Regions from separate parts of the Methylobacterium sp. 37f genome, predicted to be linked through region 2. Evidence: predicted binding sites of a transcription regulator. Region 2 holds the regulator's gene; each other region holds the start of a gene.
The links. Region 2 encodes PhoB, which activates phosphate uptake and scavenging genes when phosphate is short. Its sites were predicted from a motif close to TGTCATNNANCTGTCAT; they were not measured.
Positions count from the first base shown of each region.

Region 1 (4,954 bases), on a different contig from region 2:
GCAACCCGTCCACGCCTCAACCGAGATGGATCGCCGCTTCCGCCTGAGTTTCCAGGGCTGGCCGGCGCGCCGGTACGGTGCCGTGCGCGACGGCGATGTTGTCGTAGAACTGGCGCGCGCTCTCCGCCCACGTATAGCGCAGGGCCTCCGCGCGGCACCGCGCCCGCGGCAGGTCCAGGGCCGCCATAGCCGCTGCCCGCAGATCGTGGTCGAGGATGCCGGCGCCGGAACCGCCGATGACGTCGAGGGGCCCCGTCACCGGATAGGCGGCCACCGGCACCCCGCAGGCCAGGGCTTCGAGGAGCACGATGCCGAAGGTGTCGGTTAGGCTCGGGAAGACGAAGACGTCGGCGCCGGCATAGAGGGCGGCGAGGTCGGCGCCGGTCCGGGTCCCGAGGAAGCGCGCGCCCGGATCGATGGCGGCGAGGCGCGCCCGATCCGGACCGTCCCCGATCACGACCTTGGTGCCGGGCAGGTCGAGGCGCAGGAAGGCCTCCAGGTTCTTCTCGACCGCGAGGCGACCGACCGAGAGGAAGATCGGTCGGGGCAGCCCGGCGAGATCGGCCGGTTCCGGCGCATTCGTCGGCCGGGGCTGGAACAGGTCGGTGTCGACGCCGCGCGTCCAGCGCATCAGCTTGGTGAAGCCGCGCGCGTCGAGGTCGCGTTCCAGGGAGGGGGTCGACACCATCGTGCCGTTCGAGGCTCCGTGGAACCGGCGCAGCCAGGCGTAGCTCCAGGCCTCCGGCACGGGCGCGCGCGCGGAGAGGTATTCGGGGAAGCGGGTGTGATAGCTCGTGGTGAACGGCCGGCAATGGGCGAGGCAGTAGCGGCGGGTGGCGTAGCCGACCGTGCCCTCGGTCGAGATATGCACATGGGTCGGGCGCAGATCGTCCCACAGCCGCGCGACGTGGCGCTTGGTGGCGTAGGCCAGCCGGATCTCCCGATATCCGGGCAGCGGCACGGAGGCGAAGTCCTGATGCGTCAGGAACACGGTCTCGAAGCCGAAAGCCGCGCCGGCCGCCGCCATGTTCTCCAGGGAGCGGACGACGCCATTGACCTGCGGGTGCCAGGCATCCGTGGCGATGAGGAGTCTCACGCGACGGCCCGGGCTCCGTCGGGGCGGGGATGCCCGACCAGATCGGCGCGGGCGGCGCGGGCGCGCAGCAGGCTCGGGTAGTGCAACACCTCCATGGTGCCGTCGTAATGCTCGACGATGGCGGTGCAGGATTCGACCCAGTCGCCGGTGTTCAGGTAGGTCAGCCCGTTGATCTGGCGGTTGGCGGCGTGATGGATGTGGCCGCAGATGACCCCGTCAGCCCCAACGCGCCGGGCTTCGGCGCTCAGCAATTCCTCGAACTTGCCGATGAAGTTGACCGCATTCTTCACCTTGAGCTTGGCCCAGGCCGAGAGCGACCAGTAGGCGAGTCCGAGGCGCCGGCGCGCGGTGTTGACGTAGGTGTTGATGAACAGCGCGAAGGTGTAGGCGCCGTCGCCCAGGAAGGCGAGCCACTTGGCGTGGCGCACCACCATGTCGAACTGGTCGCCGTGGATGACGAGGTAGCGCTTGCCGTCGGCGGCCACATGCAGGCGCTGGTCGGCGACCTCGATGCCCCCGAAGGTCATGCCGATGTAGTCGCGCAGGAATTCGTCGTGGTTGCCCGGCACGTAGACCAGGGTGGAGCCCTTGCGCACCTTGCGCATCAACTTCTGCACCACGTCGTTGTGGCTCTGGGGCCAGTACCAGCCCGACTTGAGCTGCCAGCCGTCGACGATGTCCCCAACAAGATAGATCTCGTCCGCATCGTAATCGCGCAGGAATTCGAGCAACAGATCGGCCTGACAGCCCTTGGTGCCGAGATGCATGTCCGACAGAAACAAGGTCCGGACGCGGGTCGTCTCGGTATCTTCGCCCACGCTCGCCTCCGGGACAGCCTCAGATGTGGCGAGCCAAACCGGATTCCCGTATCAGTTTGATGACGCCGACCCGTGCGTCGGCGAGGGTACCGCAACGCGACGTAAGCCCTTCTTCCACGAAAAAAATTTTGATTTGGAAGTAAGTATTTCGGGTTTTCCTTTCCCCGCGAAGGCGGGCATAGTCCTCCGCAAGGTGCCCCACCGGGCGGCGTTCGAAAACGCATGGCCGGAGCCCATCGAGGCAAATCAAGGGTGCCGTTCCCGGGGACGACGACGCTGAAACGGCCCAGCGGCGCGCGCATATCCAGCGTGCGACCCGGCCCATGGAGAAGAGGCGTGAGGCATTCGGTGGCGCGCGGGACGGAGGATGTCGGAGGTCGAACTCCGGCCGGCTCATCCGTCCGCACGGCGCGCGACCGGGTCCCGAACGCCGGCGGGCTCGTCCCACAATCCGGCACATCGGCGGCCGCGTCGGCCTAGTCCCGGACGTCTCGGGACAGAGCCGCGCGGTTCGTTCAAACCATCCAGAACCTTGCATGCCGCAGGTGAATGCCTGCGGAGACGAAGAGAAAGCGGAGAAACATCATGGCGGCAACGCGACGTCCCGGCCGGAACCACCTGTTCGTCCCGGGCCCGACGAACATCCCGGATCGCGTGATGCGCGCGATGATGGTGCAGTCCGAGGATCACCGTTCGGTGGACTTCCCCTCGCTGACCAAGCCGCTCTTCCAGGACACGAAGGCCGTCTACGGTTCGACCGAGGGCACCATCTTCCTGTTCCCGGCCTCCGGCACCGGCATCTGGGAATCCGCCCTGTCGAACACCCTGTCGCGCGGCGACAAGGTCCTGGCCGCCCGCTTCGGCCAGTTCAGCCACCTCTGGATCGACATGGCCCAGCGCCTCGGCCTGGAAGTCATCGTCCAGGACGAGGAGTGGGGCACGGGTGCGAGCCCGGAGCGGATCGGCGAGGCCCTGCGCGCCGACAAGAACCACGAGATCAAGGCCGTCATGGTCGTCCATAACGAGACGGCGACCGGCGTCACCAGCGATATCGGCGCCGTGCGCAAGGCGATCGACGCCGCCGGCCACCCGGCCCTGCTGTTCGTCGACGGCGTGTCCTCGATCGGCTCGCTCCCCTTCAAGATGGACGAGTGGAAGGTCGATTGCGCCATCGCCGGCTCGCAGAAGGGCCTGATGCTCCCCGCCGGCCTCGGCGTGATCTGCGTCAGCCAGAAGGCGCTCAAGGCCGCCGACACCTCGTCGGGCCAGAACGACCGCCTCGCGCACGTGTACTTCGACTGGGCCGACCACCAGAAGCAGAACCCGTCGGGCTACTTCCCCTACACCCCGTCGCTGCCGCTGCTCTACGGCCTGCGCGAGGCCCTGGCCTGCCTCAACGAGGAAGGCCTGGAGAACGTCTATCACCGCCACCACGTGCTCGGTGAGGCGACCCGCCAGGCCGTGGCGGCCTGGGGCCTGAAGACCTGCGCCAAGGAGCCCAAGTGGAACTCCGACACGGTCACCGCCATCCTGGTGCCGGAGGGCGTCGACGCCGCCGCGATCATCAAGCACGCCTACGTGCGCTACAACCTGGCGCTGGGCGCCGGTCTGAGCCAGGTGGCCGGCAAGGTGTTCCGCATCGGCCACGTCGGTGACATGAACGAGCTGTCGCTGCTGGGTGCCATCGCGGGTGCCGAGATGTCGATGCTCGACCATGGCATGAAGGTCCAGCCCGGCTCCGGCGTCGCCGCCGCGTCGAGCTACCTGCGCGAGAACCCGCTCCACAAGGCCTGAGCTTCTCGAAGCCCGACACGCGACCGGGATGGGTTCGCCCATCCCGGTCACACCCGCGACCCTATCGGTGACGTGCCCAAGCGGTGACGCGCCCTATCCGAGACTTGGCCGGATCGGCCAGAGGATTCCATGACGAAGAAGATCGTGTTCCTCGACCGCGAGTCCCTGGACGCCAAGGTCCGTGAATTCAACTTCCCGCACGAGTACGTCGAGTACGAGTCGACCTGGACGCCGGAAGAGATCGTCGAGCGCTTGAAGGGCGCCGAGATCGCCCTGATCAACAAGGTCCCGATGCGGGCCGACACCCTGAAGCAGCTTCCCGACCTCAAGTTGATCGCGGTCGCCGCCACCGGAACCGACGTGGTCGACAAGGAGGCCACCAAGGCCCAGGGCATCACCGTCGTCAACATCCGCGGCTATGCCTTCAACACCGTGCCCGAGCACGTCATCGGCCTGATGTTCGCGCTGCGCCGGGCCATCGTGCCCTATGCCAACTCGGTGCGCCGGGGCGATTGGGCGAAATCGACCCAGTTCTGCTACTTCGACTACCCGATCCACGACATCGCCGGCTCGACCCTGGGCATCGTCGGCTACGGCGCCCTCGGCAAGTCCATCGCCAAGCGGGCCGAAGCCCTCGGCATGACGGTCATCGCCTACGACGTGTTCCCCCAGGAGGGCCTCGTCGATTTCGAGACGATCCTGCGCGAGTCCGACGTCATTACGCTGCACGCGCCGCTGACGCCCGAGACCCGCAACATGATCGGGCGCGAACAGCTCGCGAAGATGAAGAAGCATGCGCTTCTCATCAACACCGCGCGCGGCGGCCTCGTGGACGAAGAGGCTCTGGCCGAGGCCCTGAAGGCGGGCACCATCGGCGGCGCCGGCTTCGATGTGGTGATGACCGAGCCGCCGAAGAACGGCAACATCCTGTGCGAGCTCGACCTGCCCAACCTCATCGTCACGCCGCACGTGGCCTGGGCCAGCAAGGAGGCCATGCAGATCCTCGCCGACCAGCTCGTCGACAATGTCGAGGCTTTCGTGGCGGGCAAGCCGCAGAACGTGGTCTAACCTGACCTCGACGTGGTCGAGGACCGAACTGCGCATCCATAAGAACCGATCGTCATTCCGGGGCCGCGAAGTGGAACCCGGAATCCCAGAACACAGGTGGTATTCCAGTCGGTGACCTCGGCGACTCTGCATTCCGGGCTCGACGTCGGCGCCCTGGATTGACAGCGCGGGACGTGCC
Region 1 is NZ_JAGHKN010000004.1:67,926-72,879, forward strand. It holds gene J7U37_RS04085 (glycosyltransferase family 1 protein) at 17-1,096, opposite strand; gene J7U37_RS04090 (UDP-2,3-diacylglucosamine diphosphatase) at 1,093-1,914, opposite strand; gene J7U37_RS04095 (aminotransferase class V-fold PLP-dependent enzyme) at 2,500-3,708, shown strand; gene J7U37_RS04100 (D-2-hydroxyacid dehydrogenase) at 3,838-4,776, shown strand.
Region 1: the regulator PhoB is predicted to act here: its motif matches at 1,963-1,979, upstream of J7U37_RS04090 (UDP-2,3-diacylglucosamine diphosphatase).

Region 2 (4,954 bases):
ACGGCGCTCAACAACAACAGCTGGTTCTCCCCCAACTTGATGGGCGGCGTCCCGAACCTTCCGGTGATGATCTACCAGTTCGCGCTCTCGCCCTACCAGAACTGGCAGCAGCTCGCCTGGGCCGGCGCCCTCCTGATCACGGTCACGATCCTCGCCCTGTCGATCGTGGCCCGGTTCGTCATCAAGACCGAGCGGTCGCGCTGACCTCCAGCGCCCCGCCTCCCGCTTCCTCCCCTTCGCTCGACAGGATGCTGAACCGATGAACGCCGCCCCCGGGATCACCTCCGCGCAGCTCACCGGACGCCACAAGGCCGACGAGACCTCGCCGATCCGCATCGCCGTCAAGGACCTGAACTTCTATTACGGCAGCTTCCACGGCCTGAAGTCGGTCAACCTCAACTTCCACGACCGCCAGGTGACGGCGCTGATCGGCCCGTCCGGCTGCGGGAAGTCGACCCTGCTGCGCACCTTCAACCGCATCTACAGCCTGTATCCGGACCAGCGGGCGGAGGGCGAAATCCTCCTCGACGGCCAGAACGTGCTGGATTCCAACGTCGACCTGAACGAGCTGCGCTCGCGCATCGGCATGGTGTTCCAGAAGCCGACGCCCTTCCCGATGTCGATCTACGACAACGTCGCCTTCGGCCTGCGCCTCTACGAGAAGCTGCCCAAGGCCGACCTCGACGTGCGCGTCGAGGAATCGCTCCGCAAGGCCGCCCTCTGGGACGAGGTCAAGGACAAGCTCAAGCAATCCGGCATGGGCCTCTCCGGCGGTCAGCAGCAGCGCCTCTGCATCGCCCGCACCGTGGCCCAGCGCCCGGAGGTGATCCTGTTCGACGAGCCGACCTCGGCCCTCGACCCGATCTCGACCGGTCGCATCGAGGAGCTGATCGAGCAGCTGCGCTCGGAATTCACCATCGTCATCGTGACCCACAACATGCAGCAGGCGGCGCGCATCTCGCAGTTCACCGCCTTCATGTATCTCGGCGAACTGGTGGAGTTCGGACCCACCACGCGCATCTTCATGAATCCGGAGAAGCGCCAGACCCAGGACTACATCACCGGCCGCTTCGGCTGATCCGGTCCACGCCAGACCCCATGCCAGAACCCATGCCAGATCCCATGCCGTGGCGGGCACCGGACAGGCGGGCCCGACCGAGGAGTGCGACCCATGCCCGACCACATCGTCAAATCCTACGACACGGATCTTGAGAACCTGCGCCGCTCGATCTCCGAGATGGGCGGCATCGCCGAGAAGATGATGACCGAGGCCGGCGAGGCCCTGGTGCGCCGCGACTCTCCCCTAGCTCAGGCCGTCATCGCGGCCGATACCCGCCTCGACACCCTTCAGCGCGAGATCGAGGAGCGGGCGATCCTGCTGATCGCCCGGCGCCAGCCGCTGGCCATCGACCTGCGCGAGACGGTGACGGCGATCCGAGTCTCGAACGATATCGAGCGCATCGGCGATCTCGCCAAGAACGTCGCCAAGCGCGTCGTGGCCATCGCCGACCAGATCCAGCCGCAGAAGATCGTCATCGGCGTCCAGCACATGAGCGACCTCGTGCAGGAGCAGCTCAAGGACGTGCTCGACGCCTATGCCAGCCGCGACATCAAGGCGGCGCTCGACGTCTGGGAGCGCGACGACGCCATCGACGCGCTCTACAACTCGCTGTTCCGCGAACTCCTGACCTACATGATGGAGGACCCGCGCAACATCTCGTTCTGTACCCACCTGCTGTTCGTGGCCAAGAACATCGAGCGCATCGGCGATCACACCACCAACATCGCCGAGACGATCCACTACCTGGTCACCGGCGAGAACCTGCTGGCGGAGCGGGAGCGGCCCAAGAACGACGCGTCCAACTACGCCACGGTGGACATGCCCGGCGCGGCCTGATTCCGCCTGATCGAAAGCGCACGATGAGTACGCGTATCCTGATCGTCGAGGACGAGGAGGCCCTGACCCTCCTCCTCCGTTACAACCTCGAGGCCGAGGGCTTCATCGTCGATTCCGCCGCGCGCGGCGACGAGGCGGACCTGCGCCTGCAGGAGCAGGTCCCCGACCTTGTCCTGCTCGACTGGATGCTGCCGGCCCTGTCGGGCATCGAGCTGTGCCGCCGCATCCGGGCCCGGCGCGAGACCGAGCGCCTGCCGGTGATCATGCTCACGGCGCGCGGCGAGGAGGGCGACCGCATCCGCGGTCTCGGCACGGGCGCCGACGACTACATCGTCAAGCCGTTCTCGGTGCCGGAACTGCTGGCGCGGGTGCGCGCGCTGCTGCGTCGGGCCAAGCCCGCCCACGTGGCCAACCTGCTGGTGGCCGGCGACATCGAGCTCGACCGGGTCAGCCACCGCATTCGCCGCGAGGGCCGCGAGATCCATCTCGGGCCGACCGAGTTCAAGCTGCTCGAGTTCCTGATGCAGAGCCCCGGCCGGGTGTTTTCCCGCGAGCAGCTCCTCGACGGGGTCTGGGGCCACGACGTCTACATCGACGAGCGCACCGTCGACGTCCATGTCGGCCGCCTGCGCAAGGCCCTGAACCGTCCGCGCCAGAGCGACCCGATCCGCACCGTGCGCGGCTCGGGCTATTCCTTCGACGAGATGTTCGAGGCAGAGGGCGAGTAGGGCGGCCGTTACCACGCAGTCAGGCGAACAGCATGCCGTCGCTGGGCGCGTGCACGGTGAAGCCCTTGCCCTCGTCGATCCAGCCCGCACCGGCAGCGCCCTGGTTGATGCCGGCGGCCTCCTCGGCATTGCCGGCGAAGTGATGCTGGCCGGTCTTGGTGTTGAAGAACCGCTCCAGCGTCACGGTGCCGGGCGCGCTGGCATCCGCGTAGGCCTCGAACGCGACGCCCTCGTATTTGTAGGACGGGTTGGTCTTGATGATCTGGTCGCGCTCGCCGACGCTGGTCGTGAAGAAATGCGCGGTCGTGCCGGTGTCGAAGAACCGGAACACGTCGATGGTGTCGGCCCCCTGGCTCGGGGTCGCCCACGGGGTTCCCTCGTAGGTGAACCACGGCAGGGTCTGCAGGATCTGCGCCTTCTCGGCGCCGCTCGTGGTGTAGAAATGGTCCCCGGTCTTGGTGTCGTAGAAACGGTGCACGGCCGTGACCTCGGCCTGCACGACCAGGGCGGGCGGTGCTGCCTGAATCGGGGCGCTGCGAGCGCCGTACAGCGCCTGGACGCCCGCGATGTCGCCGGCCGCGAGGCTGGAGATGGTGGGATCCAGGATGGCGTTCATCACCTCCGGCTTGGCATTGTAGTGGTCGAGCCCGATCGCATGCCCGATCTCGTGAAGGGCGACGGCGGAAAGATCGACGTTCTGATTGCTGACGACGCGGCCCTTCGCCGTGTGCCATCCTTCTCCACTGTCGAAGGCGACGGTCACGGATTGAAGGCGCTGTCCGCTATAGGAATAGGTCGCATTCCCGACGACCTTGCCGAGACCGTCGATGCTATTCAGGGTGAGATCGATATCGGATTCGACCGTCGACACGACCTGCTGGAAGGCGATGTCGGCATAGCTCGACCAGGCGGCGAAGGCGGCCTGGATGACGCCGACGAAGCTCGCGGGAATCGTTGCGTCGAGAGCCCAGGTGACCATGCCGCCGCCTGTCCCCGCCGGACCTCGGCCCCAGCGCGGTCCCTCGAGCGCGTAATCTCCCATCTGCATCCTCCCATCGGCCCGGGAACCTCGAATGGAAGGATGACCAAATCGTTAATGACACCGCGCTTTTTTCAATCCTTTTCGATCCCGGCCCTTCTCAATCGAGTGCTCGGCTCCCTGTGACTTGGGCGTCACACGATGCTGCGCACCACGCCGCCATCGACCCGGAGGGCCGCCCCGCTGGTGGCGCTGGCGGCCGGGCTGCAGATGTAGGCCACCATGCTGGCGACTTCGTCGACGGTGGCGAGGCGGCCGATCAGCGAGGTCGGGCGATGCTCGGCCACGAAGGCGCGGCCGGCGGCATCGAGGTCGACGTCGCCGCCGCGTCCGTCGTCCTTGGCCATGCTCTTCATGAAGTCCGCGACGCCCTCGGACAGGGTCGGTCCCGGCAGCACGCTGTTCACGGTCACGCCGGAGCCGGACACGGTCTCGGCGAGGCCGCGCGCCACGGCGAGCTGGGCCGTCTTGGTCATGCCGTAATGGACCATCTCCACCGGGATGTTCACGCCGGATTCGCTGGAGATGAAGACAACCCGGCCCCAACCGCGCTGGACCATGCCCGGCGTGTAGGCGCGCGACAGGCGCACGCCGCTCATCACGTTGGTCTCGAAGAAGCGGTGCCAGTCCTCGTCCGGAATGTCGAAGAACGGCTTCGGCTCGAAGATGCCGGTGTTGTTGACCAGGATGTCGATGTCCGGCAGCCCCGCGACCACGCGCGCGGCCCCGTCCGGGGTGGAGACGTCGCCCGGCGCGCCGATGAAGGTCGCCTTGCCGGTCTCGCGCTTGAGGCGCTCGACGGCGTCGCGCACGCGATCCTGGGTGCGCCCGTTGATCGCCACCGTCGCGCCGAGCTCCGCCAGGGCCTTGGCGATGGCGTAGCCGATGCCGGTGGTGGAACCGCTGACGAGGGCGCGCTTGCCCGACAGGTCGAGTTGCATGGTGTTGTCCTCGGTGGAGCTGGCACCGGGTCAACGCGCCGGAACGGCCCTGGTGCGATCACGCCATCGGCGCGGCTCTGCCGAGGCTGGGTCAACGTTCCGAAGACCGTCTCTTCGAAGTCTCGTCTCTTCGAAGTCTCGTTTCTCCGAAGCGTCATCCTGTCTGTTGGCGCCGCAATACGCTGGCCACCGCCCCGAAGGCGGCGAGACCGACGGCGCACCACAGGGTGGCGGCCACCGGTCCGGCCGGAGCGGCGCCCTGGTGCAACCCGAAGATCACCGCCACCAGGGCGGCCCCGAAGGATTGTCCGGTCAGACGCGCGGTGGATTGCATGCCGCTGGCCCCGCC
Region 2 is NZ_JAGHKN010000003.1:163,312-168,265, reverse strand. It holds gene pstA (phosphate ABC transporter permease PstA) at 1-204, shown strand, start outside; gene pstB (phosphate ABC transporter ATP-binding protein PstB) at 260-1,078, shown strand; gene phoU (phosphate signaling complex protein PhoU) at 1,172-1,897, shown strand; gene phoB (phosphate regulon transcriptional regulator PhoB) at 1,921-2,625, shown strand; gene J7U37_RS03425 (matrixin family metalloprotease) at 2,645-3,604, opposite strand; gene J7U37_RS03420 (SDR family oxidoreductase) at 3,799-4,605, opposite strand; gene J7U37_RS03415 (MFS transporter) at 4,760-4,954, opposite strand, start outside.

Region 3 (4,954 bases), on a different contig from region 2:
GTCTCCAGTTGCGGCGCTGCCTTCTTCAGGTTCTCACGGACGATCTTGAGCGCCTTCTTCACCGATCCGCCGGAGAGATCCTGCAGCGCGAGGCCCCCGAGCGGCATCGTCACACCCGTACCGACCGTGGCGCCGCGCACATCGACGAGTTCAAGGGAGCCGCCGCCGAGATCGCCAACGACGCCATCGGGGGCGTGGAAGCCCGAGATGACACCGAACGCCGAGAGTTCGGCCTCGCGACGCCCGGAGAGAAGCTCGATGCGCTGGCCGCAGGCGGCTTCCGCGGCGGCCAGGAAGTCGGGTCCGTTCTCGGCATCGCGCGCGGCGGCCGTGGCCAGCACGAAGACCCGGCCGATCTGCATGGTTTCGCACAGCACGCGGAAGCGCGCGAGGGCGATGAGGGCCCGGCGCACCGCATCCTCATTGAGACGGCCCGTAGTCAGTACGTTGCGGCCGAGGCCGCACAGAACTTTCTCGTTGTAGAGCGGTGTCGGTGCCCGTGTCAGCCCGTCATAGGCGACGAGCCGTACCGAGTTCGAGCCGATGTCGATGATCGCCACCGGCGCGTTGTGACCTCCCGTCCCCTGGAAGGGGGGCCCTCGGACAGGTGTAGGGCGGGCAGGGTCGAGGCCCATGCGGGCTCCTCTGGACAATCCGTCGGCCACGCTGCCGTCAGCCACGCTGCGCGCGTCGGCTCAAAGCGCGCGGGCTCGACTTTTTCGACGACTTGCCGCGCCCGGACAGGCTCGGATTCGTCATGAAGTACTTGTGCGCATTGAACGGCTCCTCCCCTTCGGCAGGTAGGATCCGCTCACTGGCACCCGACGCCAGTACACGCCAGCTCTGGCGGTTGTCGAGGAGGTTGGCCAGCATGATCTGATCGAGGACCTGCTGATGCACGGTCGGATTGGTGATCGGTAACAGGGCCTCGACGCGACGGTCCAGATTCCGGCTCATCAGATCGGCGGACGAGATGTAGACGGTCGCCTTCGGATGGGGCAGCCCGACGCCGTTGCCGAAGCAGTAGATGCGCCCGTGCTCCAGGAAGCGTCCGACGATCGACTTCACCCGGATGGTGTCCGACAGGCCCGGGATGCCGGGCCGCAAGCAGCAGATGCCGCGCACCACGCAGTCGATCTGCACGCCGGCCTGGGAGGCATCGTAGAGCGCGTCGATGATCTGTTGGTCGACCAGCGAGTTGCACTTGATCCAGATCGCCGCCGGGCGCCCCGCCTTGGCGTGGGCCACCTCCGCCTCGATGTTCTCGAGAAGGCGCGGTTTCAGGGTCAGCGGTGAAACCGACATCCGCTCGAGCTCCGCGGGCTCGGCGTAGCCGGTGATGAAATTGAAGATGCGGCTGACATCACGAGCCACTGCTGGGTCGGCGGTGAAGAAGGACAGGTCGGTGTAAATGCGCGCCGTGATCGGGTGATAGTTGCCGGTGCCGACATGGCAGTAGGTCACGAGGCGATCCCCCTCGCGGCGCACCACCATCGACAGCTTGGCGTGGGTCTTCAGCTCGATGAAGCCGAACACCACCTGAGCACCGGCCTTTTCTAGGTTGCGCGCCCAACGGATGTTGGCCTCTTCGTCGAAGCGGGCCTTCAGCTCGACGAGGGCAGTCACCGATTTGCCGAGTTCGGCGGCCTCTGCCAGAGCGGCGACGATCGGTGAATTCGAGGAGGTGCGATAGAGCGTCTGCTTGATCGCCACCACGTTCGGGTCACGAGCCGCCTGAGCCAGGAACTGCACTACCGCGTCGAAGGATTCGTAGGGGTGATGGACGATGAAGTCCTTCTGTCGGATCGCCGCGAAGACGTCGCCTCCGCTCTCGCGAATGCGCTCGGGAAAGCGCGGATTGTAGGACTTGAACTTCAGGTCCGGCCGGTCGATCCCGACGATCTGGGACAGTTCGTTGAGAGCCAGCATGCCCTCCACGAAGATCACCGCATCGGTGCTGATCTCCAACTCGTCGGCGACGAAAGCCCGCAGGTCCTCGGGCATGCCGGCCTCGACCTCGAGACGGATGACCACGCCGCGGCGGCGCTGCTTCAGCGCGGTCTCGAAATGCAGGACGAGGTCCTCTGCCTCCTCCTCGATCTCGAGGTCCGAATCGCGGATCACCCGGAAAGCGCCCTGTCCCCGCAGCGAATAGCCCGGGAACAGCCGTCCGGTGAACAGGACGATGACCTGCTCGATGGCGATGAAGCGCGCGGTGGCATCGTTCTCCGCGTCAGGGAGGCGCACGAAGCGGTCGAGCACCGCCGGAAGACGAATGAGAGCCCGCAGGGTCCGGCCATCGCGGGGACGCACCAGCATCAACGCGATGGTGGAGCCGAGATTCGGAATGAACGGGAACGGATGGGCCGGATCGATGGCGAGGGGCGTCAGCACCGGAAAGACGTGATTGAGGAAGTAGTCTTCCAGCCACGCTTTATGTTCCTGCGTCAGACCGGCGGGCTCCACCAATTCGATACCGACGCCGAGCAGGTCGCGGCGCAGTTCGCGCCATCGGGTCTGCTGATCGAGGGCGAGGCGCGAGACTTCGGAACCGACACGGGCCAGTTGCTCCGACGGCGTCAGCCCATCCTGCGAGGGCAGCACCAGTCCCGCGCGGACCTGATCATGCAGGCCGGCGACGCGCACCATGAAGAACTCGTCCAGATTGTTGGCCGAGATCGACAGGAAGCGCACCTGCTCCAGCAATGGGTGGTTGGTGTTCGAAGCCTCCTCGAGCACACGGCGATTGAACTGCAGCCACGAGAGTTCGCGATTGACGAAACGCTCGGGCGAGTGGCGCAGAGCGAGGCCGGCTTCACGCACGGAATCGCGGGCCTCGGAGCCCGGGATTGCCTCGGCGGAGGCCGTCCCTGCTTCGGCAGCCGGCAGATCGAGGTCCGCATCCGGCAATGCCTCCGGGGCGGGCGCCGGCGCGACCCGCGTCTCTTTGGGGGCCATCTTCTCCTGGGGTGGTCTGGCTGCCGAAGCGGGGGCGCTTCGCCGAGCAGCAGGGCGGGCCGGTCGCGCGCGGCTCTCGGTGCCCCTCGGGATTTCGGCGTCCGGGATGCCGGTGTCCCGTGCGGTTGCGTCCGAGTCCATGTCGCCCAAGAGTCTTTCTCCTTCGTCGCGGGATCGGCTTCCTAGCATGGGCAAGGCTGCCGTTTTTCACAGTTTAATGACAATCACTGGTGCTGCCAGGAGGGCTCAGGACCGTCGCTCCTGTCGATGAGAGCCGCATTCTCGCATTCAGATGGGGGCTTCGCTGTCGGCTTCGCCCTCGGCGGCTGGATTGTCGTATGCCTCGTCGTCGTCGGCTTCACCCGCGCCGTAGCCGAGGCGCTCCAGCACGGCCAGGGCCAGGGGCTTGGTGATGCGCCGGCCCCGGCTCAGGGCGTCGCGATCCAGGGCGGTGACGACTTCCCGGGCGCGGCCGAGGGAGCGGTCGATGCGGAGCGCGAGAGCCTCGACGATCGCAAGGTCAACGACGAGTTGGCGGTCTACGAACAGCTTGACCAGAACCGCTCGCAGGAGGGCGTCGTCGGGAGGCAGGATCATGGCGCTGGGCGCAAGGCGCAGCCGTGAGCGCAGATCCGCCGTGGTCAGCCCCAGGGCCTCCACCGAGGTCGCGGAGGTGATCAGGACCGGACAGGCTCTTTCGCGGGCGAGATTGAGCAGGTGGAACAGGGCCGCTTCGTCGCGCGGGCCGGCCCGGTCGATGTCTTCGACCACCAGGGCGCCGTTGGAGAGGAAGCGTGGGACCGTCTCCGCAGTGATCTCGGAGGCCTGTGCCGTCCAGGCATGCGAGCGGGTCGCCCAAATCGAGGCGAGATGGCTCTTGCCGCTCCCCGGCGGTCCGGAGAGCAAGCATACGGGGTGGGGCCAGTTCGGCCAGGCCTCGACCAGCGCATAGGCGGCCTCGTTGGCCGGGCCGACGAGGAAGTCTTCGCGGCCGTAGCGCGGGTCCGCCGGCAGGTCGAAGGCGAGTTGCTTCGGAGGGACGTTTTCGCGGATTGCCATCTAGCGATCGGGTTTGGACAGGAGCGCGGGAGCGTCGGCATAGTAGAGCGGGCTCTGGAGGTAACGCTCCAGGACGAACCGGACCAGAACTCCGATGGAAGCCGCGACAGGGACCGCCAGCAGGAGTCCGAGGAAGCCGAACAGCGAGCCGAAGGCAAGCAGCGCGAACATCAGCCAGACCGGATGCAGGCCAACCGATTCCCCCACCAGCTTCGGCGAGATGATGTTGCCCTCGAGGAACTGCCCCACCACGAATACCCCAATGGTGAGGCCGATATGAAGCCAGTCGGAACCCGGCCAGAACTGAGCCAGGGCGACGCCGACCGAGAGGAGGAAGCCGGTCAGCGTCCCCACATACGGGATGAAGGTCAGGAAGCCCGCGATCAGCCCGATCAAGACGCCGAAATTCAATCCAACGGCGAACAGGCCGACGGCGTAGAAGGTGCCGAGGATGAGACAAACCAGGGTCTGTCCGCGCACGAAACCCGTCACCGCCCCGTCGATCTCGCGTCCGAGGCGTCGCACGACTGGACGGTGGCGCGGGGGCACCCAGCCGTCGACGGACGCCACCATGCGGTCCCAGTCAACGAGAAGGTAGAAGGCCACCACCGGGGTCACCACCAGGAGCGACGCGATTGAAATCAGCGCTTGGCTGCCCGACCACAGCGATTTCAGGAAGGTCAGGAACCAAGTCCCCCCCTGCCCCACCAGAGTGCCGACCTGCGATTGTAGGTCGCTCAGCACGTCGGCGCCACCGACCCGCTGCAGAAGTGGGCCGGCCCGCTCGGCCAGAATGCCCTGAAGGCGCGAGACCATGCCGGGCAGGGTCGCCACGAGGGCGGAGACCTGGTTGGCGGCAAGCGGCACGACGAGGAGCAGCACGACGACGAGGCCGACCACAAACATCGCCAGGATGAGGAGGGAGGCGGAGAGTCGG
Region 3 is NZ_JAGHKN010000013.1:99,660-104,613, forward strand. It holds gene ppx (exopolyphosphatase) at 1-560, opposite strand, end outside; gene J7U37_RS11280 (RNA degradosome polyphosphate kinase) at 673-2,958, opposite strand; gene J7U37_RS11285 (hypothetical protein) at 3,247-4,011, opposite strand; gene J7U37_RS11290 (AI-2E family transporter) at 4,018-4,954, opposite strand, start outside.
Region 3: the regulator PhoB is predicted to act here: its motif matches at 3,165-3,181, upstream of J7U37_RS11280 (RNA degradosome polyphosphate kinase).